Regions from separate parts of the Alteromonas sp. V450 genome, predicted to be linked through region 3. Evidence: predicted binding sites of a transcription regulator. Region 3 holds the regulator's gene; each other region holds the start of a gene.

What was found. The regulator LexA, encoded in region 3, represses DNA repair genes until DNA is damaged. The targets are predictions, from matches to a motif close to TACTGTATNNNNATACAGTA.
Region 1: BK026_RS18890 (exonuclease domain-containing protein) is a predicted target of LexA. The motif match lies at 1,274-1,293, and genes of this name have one in related genera.
Region 2: imuA (translesion DNA synthesis-associated protein ImuA) is a predicted target of LexA. The motif match lies at 1,715-1,734, and genes of this name have one in related genera.
Region 4: BK026_RS10630 (exonuclease domain-containing protein) is a predicted target of LexA. The motif match lies at 1,477-1,496, and genes of this name have one in related genera.

Annotation. Positions count from the first base shown of each region.
Region 1 covers NZ_MODU01000004.1:4,275,642-4,278,859, reverse strand. Annotated here, with positions in the region: gene hemW (radical SAM family heme chaperone HemW) at 1-1,100, shown strand, start outside; gene BK026_RS18890 (exonuclease domain-containing protein) at 1,358-2,110, shown strand; gene BK026_RS18885 (hypothetical protein) at 2,189-2,611, shown strand; gene BK026_RS19900 (PEP-CTERM sorting domain-containing protein) at 2,786-3,218, shown strand, end outside.
Region 2 covers NZ_MODU01000004.1:3,402,732-3,405,949, reverse strand. Annotated here, with positions in the region: gene BK026_RS14970 (DUF885 family protein) at 1-1,054, shown strand, start outside; gene BK026_RS14965 (hypothetical protein) at 1,051-1,557, shown strand; gene imuA (translesion DNA synthesis-associated protein ImuA) at 1,748-2,446, shown strand; gene BK026_RS14955 (DNA polymerase Y family protein) at 2,449-3,218, shown strand, end outside.
Region 3 covers NZ_MODU01000004.1:3,279,616-3,282,833, forward strand. Annotated here, with positions in the region: gene coxB (cytochrome c oxidase subunit II) at 1-793, opposite strand, end outside; gene lexA (transcriptional repressor LexA) at 1,386-2,012, opposite strand; gene BK026_RS14395 (diguanylate cyclase) at 2,110-3,218, opposite strand, start outside.
Region 4 covers NZ_MODU01000004.1:2,431,116-2,434,333, reverse strand. Annotated here, with positions in the region: gene BK026_RS10635 (lyase family protein) at 1-1,310, shown strand, start outside; gene BK026_RS10630 (exonuclease domain-containing protein) at 1,561-3,189, shown strand.

The sequences.
Region 1 (3,218 bases), 1.0 Mb from region 3:
GGTGTGTTCAAAAGTGTCCGTACTGTGATTTTAACTCTCACGGGCTTAAGTCTGATTTACCCGAGAAAGAATATGTGGCGCACCTGCTGGACGATTTAGCCATTGATGCCAAACGTATTGGCGACCGCCCTGTCGAGACTATCTTTATAGGCGGTGGCACGCCCAGTTTGTTTTCAAGCGAGGCCATGGCTGACATCTTAAACGGCGTAAAAGAGCGGGTTAATTTGAGCGACACTGCTGAAATAACCATGGAAGCCAACCCAGGTACCGTTGAGGCAGGTAAGTTTGCGGGCTTTTATCAGGCAGGCGTAAACCGAATATCGGTGGGCATTCAAAGCTTTCAGCCGAAGCATTTAAAAGTGCTAGGCCGTATTCACAATGAAAGCCAAGCTGAAAATGCGGTAAAACAAGCACACAGTGCGGGGCTACCCACGTTTAATTTAGATCTTATGCATGGTCTACCTGAGCAAAGCGTAGAGAATGCCATGTCAGATTTAAAGCAAGGTATTGAGTTAAATCCCTATCACCTGTCGTGGTACCAGCTTACTATCGAGCCAAACACGCCTTTCTATTCAAAACCACCAGAGCTACCTGACGAAGACATTCTGTGGGAAATACAGGAAAAAGGCCACAGCCTTCTAGAGCGTGCGGGCTATCACCAGTACGAGATTTCAGGCTACGCCAAAGCAGGCCATCAATGCCGCCATAACCTGAATTACTGGCGCTTTGGCGACTACTTAGGCATTGGCTGTGGTGCCCACGGAAAGATTACCGATGCCGCTAATGGCACTATTCATCGTACCGTAAAAGTGAAGCATCCAAGAGGCTACATGGAAATGAGCCGACCGTATTTAGATACGCAAACGCTGGTAAGTAGAGACGACCTGCCGTTTGAGTTCTTTATGAACCGGTTTCGTTTAGTTGAGCCTTGCCCGATAAGTGATTTTAATGACTTCACAGGTACTGAATTAACAGATGACGTTAAGCGCGCCCTGTCTGATGCTCATCAACAAGGGCTACTTTCTATTTCAGATAGTCACTGGCAAGTAACCGCAAAAGGCCGTCGATATCTTAACTCTCTGCTTTCTTGTTTTGTATAGCCGTTTTGTCGAAACACAAAATGTCTAATTCTAAAAAAAAACTGCTCGTATGCGGGCTATTGAGTCAACTCGGAGCTACTGTTTTACAACAGTGGCTCTTTTTATTCTACACCACTGAAAAATAACAATTAAATTTATTCTGTCGTTCACTTGTTACTACAAAATCATCGAAATAATGTACGATTAGCTAGTTTTTTCAATGGGTTATTTAAAACGCGCTAAAACCTCCTATAATATTATTTATTGGAGTAGTTATTATGACGAAATATGTCTTCTTAGATACGGAAACAACAGGTTTAGATCCCCTCCAAGGTAACCATCGAATTATCGACCTAGCCTGCATTGAATATGAAGATGCTGCTCCTACTGGTTGTGTGTTTAACCTCAAAATTAATCCTGAGGGAAAAAAGTCTGTTAAGCGAGCTTTTCAGGTTCACGGAATCCTAGATGAAGACTTAGTAGATAAACCTACCTTTAGCGATATTCATCAACAATTCATTGAGTTTATTAGAGGAAGTCACCTTATTATCTTCAATGCCGCGTTTGATTTAAGATTTTTAAACGCAGAGTTAAATCGCGTTAACTATACTTCAACCATTTCCGATATCTGTGCAGAAGTTACATGTACAATGGAATTTGCAAAAGAAAAACTTGGTGTTAGAAAAATCAGTCAAGATGCCGCTTGCTTGAGATACGGTATTGATATTTCAAGTCGAACAAAACACGGTGCGTTGCTTGATACGACTTTGTGTGCCGAGTTATTTATCAAATTACTTGATGAGACAGCGGAGCCATTAAAATCAACGCCACAGCAAAATAAACATTCACCAACAAAAGCGATACCCATCCCAAGAGCCTACAAGAACAAAGAGACAGGTTCATATACCCAGCTTAACTTTTGTAAAAATCCAGAATGTGAGAATTTTGGTGTTGTGGCAAAGAACTCAACGTACAAAGCCAATAGTGAGCTTAAGCGCCGATTAGGCAAGCACAACTATCAAATAGAGTGAGAGTAGGTAATGCCAAATCAGAATGGATAATAAACTAATAGCGAATCGCGTTTAGCGTTGATGTTGCCTCTGGGTGATGTGAAAGAAATGAACCAAAAGTTGATTGCAAAATGCTTGGCAAGCGCATCACTTTATGGTGTTGATAATTGGTTTCAAATCCTACGAAGACACATTAACTTTTTAGAAAGGCCAGTTACCAGTGCCACCAATGCAAAGCGTTGGAATGCCTATGCAGGTTACAACTCGGAATGGATGGCAAAGCTTATCGAAATCAAACGTGTTTACTTTAATTATTGCATGACCAATGAACGTACTATCAACCGCAACTTTTCTGGTAATAACAAACCTAAACCTTCCACTCCAGCGATGCGGCTTGGGTTAACTAGAAAAAGATTTACCGCAGAAGATATGTTGTCTTTTAGCCTCGATAAAATACGAATGGACGAAGTGTATCGTAACAAAACCGAACATCTACCAAGCATCATGAATAACCGGTTTTAGTGTCAGGTTATTTTGCAAAGGCACTAATCTTAAATTATAAAAATTCACTAACCTATTGTTTTTTCTTAACTTACCTAATTGGCATACTGCGTGCTACATAACCAAAAAATATTTTTTATAGCTTTATTAAATACCTTCCAACCTCGATGGAAAGGTATTAAAAGGAAAATTCAAATGAAAAATAAATTTTTAAAAGGCTTAGTGGCTAGCGTTGCTTTGGCTGTTAGTGGATTAGCTAATGCTGGATTAATAACATTTACTCCATCAGGAACATCAACAGTGTCTCAAGGTACAGATTTGTATTGGGATATGCTTTCAGATGCGACCTCAACTTCATCCTTAGGTTCAGTGGGTGAGTTTTTACTTACGGGTCATGGTGATTTCCATTTTAATAACGCTGTTGCTGATATGGTTAATATTGGTACAGGAACTGGAGGCTATCTATTTTCATTGGGAGAAATGATAGGAGCAAGTAGTAACTGGAGTAATACTGACTTTTTTGTTGGAACAACAGATTACGCAGGAATAATGAGTTTCGGTGAATCTGGCATATTTGGATTATCATTTCAACTAGCGGGTCAGACACACTATGGCTGGGTAAATATTT
Region 2 (3,218 bases), 120 kb from region 3:
CCAAAGCTTTTACGACTTCATGGTAGAAGAGTATATGCCTAACGCCCGTAACGATATTGCAGCAAATAAATGGCCTAACGGTACAGCTTATTACGCAAACAGAGCGAAGCACTACACAACGACCAATATGACACCAGATGAAATTCATACGCTGGGTTTATCAGAAGTGAAGCGTATTCGCGCAGAAATGCAGCAAGTCATTGATGAGCTTGAATTTAAAGGCGATATCAATGACTTCATCAAATTTCTGCGTACAGACCCACAATTTTACGCCACCAGCGCAGAAGAGTTGCTAAAAGAAGCCTCATTTATTGCTAAAAAAATGGATGCTAAACTGCCTTCGCTATTTGAGTACTTACCTAGAACACCTTATGGCGTGGCACCCGTTCCAGATACGATTGCGCCAAAATACACAACAGGACGCTATATTCATCCAAGCCGAGACGATCAGCCTGGCTACTATTGGGTAAATACTTATGCACTAGATAAACGCCCTTTGTACGCATTACCTGCATTAACCCTCCATGAGGCAGTACCTGGCCATCACTTACAAATATCATTAGCCGCTGAGCTTGAAAATTTACCTATGGTACGTCGTAACACCTACATTTCTGCTTTTGGTGAAGGTTGGGGGTTATATTCTGAGTTCCTAGGTATAGAGGCTGGAATTTATGAAGACCCGTATGATAATTTTGGGCGTTTAAGCTATGAAATGTGGCGCGCATGCCGCTTGGTTGTGGATACGGGTATGCATACCATGGGCTGGAGTAGAGACCAAGCTGTAGCTTATATGATGGACAACACGGCCCTTTCTGAACATAACGTTAACACAGAGATCGACCGCTATATTTCATGGCCTGCACAGGCGTTATCATACAAAATTGGAGAAATAAAAATTAAAGCGCTACGTGCAAAAGCCGAAGCAGAATTGGGCGAGGCCTTTGATGTACGTAAGTTTCACCGCGCTGTTTTGGAAAACGGCTCCGTTCCTTTATTCATCTTAGAACAACACATAAACGCATTCATACAAGAACAAAAGGCAAAAGAAAAATGATGGTTGCATTTGGGGTTATTGGGCTACTCGTTTTATTTTTAATTTATTTTGTACTGCGCGCTCAAAATTTACAGAAAGAGTTAGCGCTGTTGCGCAACACTAACAAGCAAACTAACAGTAAAATCACTTATGCCTACAGGAATTTAGTACTCGTTACCGATGCGCTGGAAAAGAATTTCAGTGCTCGTATGGAAAGTGCGTTTAAAAGCAAGCTTATAAGCCAAGCTCAGTACGATGCACTATTCCCATTGATGCAGAACTTTTCCGGCATTGTTATGCACTGTTGTGAGAAGGGGTATTCGCTAGAAGAATCATTAAATAAGGTACTGTCTAACGAAGACATCAGCCTAGAAGAAATTAAAGAAGTTGTAAAAGATCTACCAAGCAGTATTCGTATGGTTTGGGCTAAAAATACTGCCGATGGATTCATTGCTTTTTGTCAGCACCTTACAAATACGGTAACAGGCACAAAAACACCGTCCTCTACAGATACTCCTTCTTAAAAAAACATGCTTTCCATAAGCCGCCGAATAATTTAGGCGGCTTAGTTACACCCTTCACAAATTTAATCTTTATCCTTTTAGGCTTTTCAGCAAGTTAGCGAAATGCGGATTTTCTCTTTCATGTTTTATCTTGAAAAGGGTTAACGCTGCACTATAATACTGTATAAAAATACAGTTCATTTTGAGTCTTATGAAAAAGTCACTATTAACGCTCAACAAGCACCCGCACATATGGCGGGCTAGCGAAAAAAATACCAAAGATCCAAAATTTTTATTGGGTATTGATAGTTTAGACACCGCTTTGAATGGCGGTATTGCTATTTCTGGGTTAATAAGAGTTTCATCGTCTACTGGTGTAGGAGAGCTGACCCTTTTTAAGAAAGTACTGTGTAGCCAACGTACACATAAAATGGTGATATTTATTAATCCGCCAGGCATGCTACAAACACCTTGGTTAGAAAATTTAGGATTCAACACACAACAGGTATTAGTTGTAAACACAGACACCGAAGACGACGCATTATGGGCAGCAGAGCAATGCTTGAAGAGCACAGCATGTCACTGCGTTGTGCTTTGGAATAGCGCTATTTCAGGTAAAGCTGCACGCCGACTTCAGGTAGCTGCAGCACATAATGACGCACTGTGCTTGTTATACACCCCGCTTCAAGTTTCACTGCAAGAGAATATTCAATCTCTCCCTATTGCCCTAGACATTACATTAGAACCCACAGATCAAAAGCTTGCAGTTAACATAAAGAAACAGCGGCATGGCTGGCCAGTACATAACATTGTTATCCCCCATAGTTGGACGCCTGACAATCATGCTATTCAATGGGCCATGCAGCAGAACAAAGTCACTGATCAGGCTGCACAACATGTTGTGAGCTAACCATGTTGTGGGGGTATTTTTATTGCTACCAACTAACGCTGGATGCGCATCTTCGAACATCGCTCGAGCACATTAATACGATGGACACAGAGGCTTCTCCTACTGTGGTATATTGCAATAAAAGTAATGCTATTGTGCAAATAAACAGTAGCGCGCAACAAGCTGGCATTGAGGTTGGTCACGGACTTGCGCAGGCCGCAGCGTTTTGTCCTGAAGTGCATATTTTGCCATTCGAAGCCGATAATGAGCACTCATTACTTACCCAGTTGGCCACACGGCTCTATCCATTTGCATCAGATATGGTGCTAGATAACCATAATGGTTTAGCTGTGAGGCTGGACAACCTTACACACTATTACGGCGGCCATCGGGCGCTATGGAATACGCTGCGCCATGAACTCACACAGTCTCAAACACATTATTATTTCGCCACCGCATGGACAATAGATGCCGCCAAGGTACTGGCATATCAAAAGCTCAATAGGTATATAGTACACCCCGAAAAAATCAAGAAAGCGCTTTCTCAATGCTCTCTTTCGTATACCGCATTATCGTCCAAGGTTGTGGAATCGCTTTCTCGTGTAGGCATAACGCAAGTACACCAATTATTGGCAATGCCTGTACATGAACTTGGAAGACGCTTCGACAACGCCACCATAACCTATCTCACCGCATTGCGGGGTGAAACTTATCCACGCGTCACCTTGTTCAGGCCTGCCTCTCATTTTGTGCTGACATCTCAACTTCCTTTTGACATTGAAAATACTCAGCA
Region 3 (3,218 bases):
CTTGTTCGCTCATCCACGCGTCAAATTCAGCAGGCTCTTTAGCAATAACGACTACGGGCATATAGCCGTGGTCTTTTCCGCATAATTCGGCACATTGACCTCTGTAGATCCCTGGTTCGTTAACGTTAGTCCAAGTTTCATTAATAAAGCCTGGGTTTGCGTCTTTCTTAACTGCGAAATCGGGCACCCACCACGAGTGGATAACGTCATCAGAGGTAATCAAAAAGCGAACTTTTTTACCTGTCGGAATAACTAACGGACGGTCCACTTCAAGCAGATAGTTGTCAGTTTTTTCGAATTTGTTCTCTATTTGCTCTCTTTGCGTAGCAAGCAGGGAATAAAACTCAACGTCACTATCCATATATTTGTAGTGCCACTTCCACTGAGAACCCGTAACCAATACCGTCATATCCGGTTCAGAGGTGTCCTCCATTGCGATAAGCGTATTGGCAGCAGGAATGGCCATAAAAATAAGAATAAGGAAAGGAACAACGGTCCATGCAATTTCAACTTTTACATTTTCGTGAAAGTTGGCGGGCTTGGCGCCCCTGGACTTTCTATGCAAGTACATTGACGCGAACATTACGCCAAAGACTACAACAGCAATACCAACACAGATAAAAAACATAAGCATATGCAGATCGTAAACCTGCCCACTTATATCTGTCGCGCCGCGTCGTAAATTGACAGAGGAGTTTTCTCCTCCTGAATCTTGCGCGAACACAGAAAAAGAAAAAAACAAAAGCGATAAGCGTATTAGCCCTTTTGTTATGACGGTCGTTACTTGTTTCACTCAGCACCTCCGTAATGGTAGAACCATTAACGCTAAATGTTGATGCGCGCTGTCCCTACCAGATGGTTGCGAACGTTTGACCCATAACCTCAATTTGTAAAACAAATTTAGAGTCATTGTTATTATTTTGTTAATCTCTGCTTAAGAATTGCGCAATAATGACGTGCCGTCTAGTCTTTTCTGTTAAAAATTTAACGAAACGGTTAAAATTTAATCAAACTATGCTGTACGTTATCCTTAACACTTTCGAAGTTACCCCGGCGTTTGGTCAAACGACCGTATTTTTAACACAATGAATTAGAAACTAGACAAAAAGCTTTCGATAACAAAAACCTTCCTGAAATCAAAAGCTAACAGAGAAAAGAAAGGCGAATTAAATAAGCCAAATAAGTTTAGCGATGTAAAAGAGGGGAAAGTTGCAGTTCGGTGCTGTCACTGCTTTGCGGATAAAATTGCTACTAGCAGCCTTTATTAAGAAACACATAATCCCATGCTAACTTAGGAAATTTGCACTAAATCAGGGCAATTAACGCATAAAAAAAGCGGCTATATTGCCGCTTTTGCTTAAAGGTCATAAATTGAAATTAAGGGACTACATCCAGTCAGCGTTTCTAATAACACCAACCGCTATCCCTTCTATCGCAAAAGGTTCCGAAGCAAGGTCAACTTTGATTGGAGAAAACTCTTCATTTTCAGCGTGCAGTAAAACCTCTGCGCCTCGTCGTTCTAGACGTTTAACCGTGACGTCTTCGTCAACACGCGCAACAACCACCTGTCCGTTGCGAACGTCTGTAGTTCTGTGCACTGCCAACAGGTCACCATCTAAAATGCCAATATCTTTCATACTCATTCCGCTCACGCGAAGCAAAAAGTCAGCATGAGGACTAAATAATGCAGGATCCACCTTGTAATGCGATTCAACGTGCTCTTGCGCCAGAATGGGTTCGCCTGCTGCAACGCGCCCAATTAACGGTAACCCCTCTTCTTCCGCGCTTTCGTCGTCTAATGGTATGTTTAGCTTTATACCACGCGAGGTTCCAGGCAAAATTTCTATCACACCTTTACGCGCTAGTGCTTTAAGGTGCTCCTCAGCAGCGTTCGCTGAGCGAAAACCAAGCTCTCTGGCAATTTCCGCTCTCGTTGGCGGCATTCCCGTATCTTGCATCGTTGTTTTGATTAGTTCTAAAACTTCTGATTGTCTAGCTGTTAATGGGCGCATAAAAGACCTGTCTGTTCATACAGTTCCTGTAAGTATATACACCTAAAAATAAATCACAAGCGGTATGTGCGTTGTAAGTGTTTGACGCCTGCTCTGATTATTGTTGGCACATCACGCGGTTGCGGCCCATTGTTTTTGCTTGGTAGAGTAATTTATCAGCCTGGGAGAGGAGATGGCTAAAATCGACATGGTAAGTACTATCAACAAACATAGCACCTATACTAATTGTCAGTGAAATACTATCTTTCTTATATTGTACTTTGCACTTCTCAATTGCTTCACGAAGCTTATTGAGTCGTTCAACTTCCTGGTCTCGTGTTTCGAAGACAGACACTATCGCAAATTCTTCTCCGCCTAACCGCGAGACAATATCTGGCTCAACATAAAACTCGTCAATTAAGTTCGCCACCGCAATTAGCGCCTGATCGCCTGCGTCGTGACCATAGGTATCGTTGACTTCCTTGAAGTGATCAATATCAATAACTGCGACACTCACTTGCTTATCTTCATGGGTCAATGCTTGGCACTTTTCAACAAACGCTCTTCGATTATACAAGCCGGTAAGCGAGTCCGTCATCGCCAGACGCCGCAGTTTTTCCTCTGCAACGGCTCTTGCATCCTCAAGTTCGACAGCGTAAAACAAGCCCGCTAATGCATCTAGCAACGGCTGTAAAAAATCCGCGTCAGCGTGGGTATATGGCTCGAATTTATTAGCTAGACCTATCATGCCAACAACGCGCTCTTTCACTGAAATGGGCAAGCCCAAAAATCGGCTTATTCGAGGATGGCCGGCAGGGACACCTTTAGAATGGGGGTGGCTACCTGCGACGTTGCTAATTGTCATCTTGCCAGAGGTCACTACGCTGCCAAAAAGGTTGTCAAAGTTAGAGAAGTACAGATTGCGCTTCTTGTATTCATTGTATTGCGTTAAGCTTTCACTGTCCCAAGTGATTTCTGATATTGCATGTACGAACAGTTTTGGCTGTGTATCCTGATCTTTCATTTGCGCAATAAACGCAAACTGGCTGTCTGAAATATCAATCAGCTCGGGCAATATTGTCTGGCAAGCAAGAGTTAGGTCGTTATTTTGCAAATATGATGCCCGGGCTTTGTTAATAAATTGGAGAAGCTGTGTTTTCTTTTTCTCGTGCAGCTCTCGCTCCATGCGTTGAGTAATATCTCGGTGGATCCCCGCTATCCTTACTG
Region 4 (3,218 bases), 850 kb from region 3:
ACGGCGCGCAAACTCAGCGTGCCATTCAAAACTTTCCTGTTAGCGGGCAATGCATGCCCGAAGCCTTTATACGCGCGTTGATCACTGTAAAAAAAGCCGCGGCACAAGCCAACATGAAACTCAAAGTGCTGGACAACGATCGCGGTCAAGGGATAGTTCGAGCCTGTGATGACCTGTTGGCACTTGATGATGTGATGCAGCATTTTCCCGTTGATATATTCCAGACTGGCTCAGGTACCAGCACAAACATGAATGCCAACGAGGTCATTGCTCGCTTAGCTTCTCGTTATTCTAGCGAAGAGGTTCATCCGAATGATCATGTAAATTACGGGCAAAGTTCAAATGATGTGATCCCTACCACCATTCACGTTAGCGCGGCTATTGCATTGTCAAACGAGCTTATACCGGCCGTTGAACGTTTAGTTCGTACTATTGAAGTTAAAGCAAAGTCGGTAGCGCAATACTGTAAAACCGGACGCACTCATCTCATGGATGCGATGCCTGTGGGCATGGATCAAAGCTTACTGGCTTGGGCTTCTCAGCTTAAGCAGCAGGTTAAAACCCTGCGCGCTGTGCAGCCAGCTATTCAAACCCTTGCCCAAGGAGGCACTGCGGTGGGTACAGGTGTAAACGCCCATGCGGATTTTGCTACGACATTTTCAGATACACTCGTTGAACTGACCGATATCGCGTTTAAGCCCGCTGACAATTTTTTTGCATTGATTGGCTCTCAAGACACAGCAGTGACGCTTTCCGGTGCGACAAAAAGTCTGGCTGTCACCCTTATGAAAATTGCTAATGACTTGCGCTGGATGAATTCTGGGCCTTTGGCGGGCTTGGGTGAGATTGCGCTGCCTGCACTGCAGCCAGGTTCATCAATTATGCCCGGCAAGGTAAACCCGGTTATTCCAGAAGCGGTGGCGATGGCTTCAGCACAGGTAATAGGTAACGATACGGCGATTACTATAGGTGGGCAGTCTGGGAATTTTGAGTTAAATGTAATGCTACCGATGATTGCCAGCAATTTGCTTTCAAGTCTGTCGCTAATGACTAACAGTGCAACGCTCATCGGCGAGCAGGCAATTGAGGGCTTTACGGTAAATCAAGATAATATTGAACCTGCGCTTTACAGAAACCCTGTGCTCGTTACCGCGCTCAACCCTGTTATTGGCTATGCTAAAGCCGCAGAAATAGCAAAAACAGCCTACAAAGAAAACAAGCCTGTTATTGATGTGGCTGAAGCGATGACAGATATCCCAAGAGGCGAACTAGAATCACTGCTAGACCCGAAAAAACTTACTACACCTTAAGCGCTGTAGTGAAACGAAGATGATAAAAAGAGCGATCTACGATCGGGCTATTGAGTCAACTTGGAGCTACTATTTTTTAATAGTAGCTCTTTTTCGTTATATAGAACTGAAAAATAACGAATAAATTTCTAGTGAAAGCTGGGTTTTACAGTTCAAAGAACTGAAATAATGTACGATTAGTCAGTTTTTTCAATGAGTTATTTAAAATTCGTCAAAACCTCCTATAATATTGGCTATAGGAGTGGTAAGTATGGCGAAATATGTCTTTTTAGATACGGAAACGACAGGTTTAGATCCCCATAAGGGCAACCATCGGATCATCGACCTAGCCTGCGTAGAATATGAAGATTCCACTCCAACAGGACATGTATTCAACCTCAAAATTAATCCTGAAGGCAAAAAGTCTGTAAAGAGCGCTTTTCGAGTTCACGGAATCCTAGATGAAGAATTAGAGGGAAAACCGACCTTTAGTGATATCCACCAGCAATTCATTGAATTCATCAAAGACAGGCATCTCGTTATCTTCAATGCGGCTTTTGACTTACGTTTTTTAAATGCTGAGTTAAACCGCGTTAATTACCCTTCAACGGTTTCTGATATTTGTGCTGAAGTGACTTGCGCAATGGAGCTTGCCAAGAGCAAATTCGGTGTTAGAAAAATCAGTCAAGATGCAGCTTGCTTACGATACAATATTGATATTTCTAGTCGAACCAAACACAGTGCGTTACTTGATGCTTCACTGTGTGCAGAGCTGTTTTTCAAATTACTTGATGATTCGGTTGAACCACTAGAATCAACACCACAACAAAATAAACATACGCCAACCAAAGCCATATCCATTCCAAGAGCTTTCAAAAACAAAGAAACGGGTTTATATACCCAACTTAACTTTTGTAAAAATCCAGAATGTAAGAATTTTGGTGTCGTAGCTAAAAACCCGACTTACAAAGCCAATGGTGAGCTTAAGCGAGGTTTAGGCAACGAATACAAGCTTACATGGAGTGACGATAAATCCGAGCACCTGCTCACCTGCAAATTATGTGGTCATAGTACCACCATGATTCACAATCGTTGTTTTGAATTAGAAGTAAAACGCCTTTCAACCATATACGAGCCAGTCGAGCCAACGTGTCAGAATAAGGCTATACCCGGTCAACCTAAGACGTTTCGGCCCTACTATATTCCAACATCCCCTGAGAATAGGCGAGGCATTAAAAAGTTCAAGCCTCGGTGTAAAAATAGAGATAAGGGGATTTACACCCACCCGGAACTCTACAAGTTAGATGGAAAAGCGCAGCCTGACCGCATTATTGAGCGTGTTGTTAAAAAGCCAACCAGAAAAGGCGGCAAGCCTGTTACTCAAATAATCAAGGAAGAAAAGCTAGGTTCACAACTTCTTACCTGTCATGCATGTAATAGTAAGTTAACTGTTAAGTTAAACCCAGCAAACCGTCATTACAGAGATGCAGATAACGTTAAAATCTTTAAAGAATTAATGAATAAAGACATCCTCAATCGCATGATGGAAAAGCATGAACTCGGTGCCAAGGTTATCTACGACAAAATCAACTTTTTCTACGAGCAAGCGTTAGCCTTTGACCATTATCATTCACAGATGATTGACCATGCTGTAGCGACTAGAACACTTAGTCTCAGTTCAGATAGACAGTTCTATTTAAGTAACTGGGGCGACCATAACATGCCAAAACCTACGCCTATTGTGAACACTTCAACCGTTGATAATCATTCAGGTTTTGTATTCGTTTCTGATGTGAATTTTGACTTCACCAGTGATTATCAAGAAATAAACAAAGAGCATCGAGAAAAAAAGAGCAGGAAAAGTTCCCTTATTACAGACGCTACGCGCAATACGTATTAAGCAATGATGATGTTCATGTTCAGGCACCT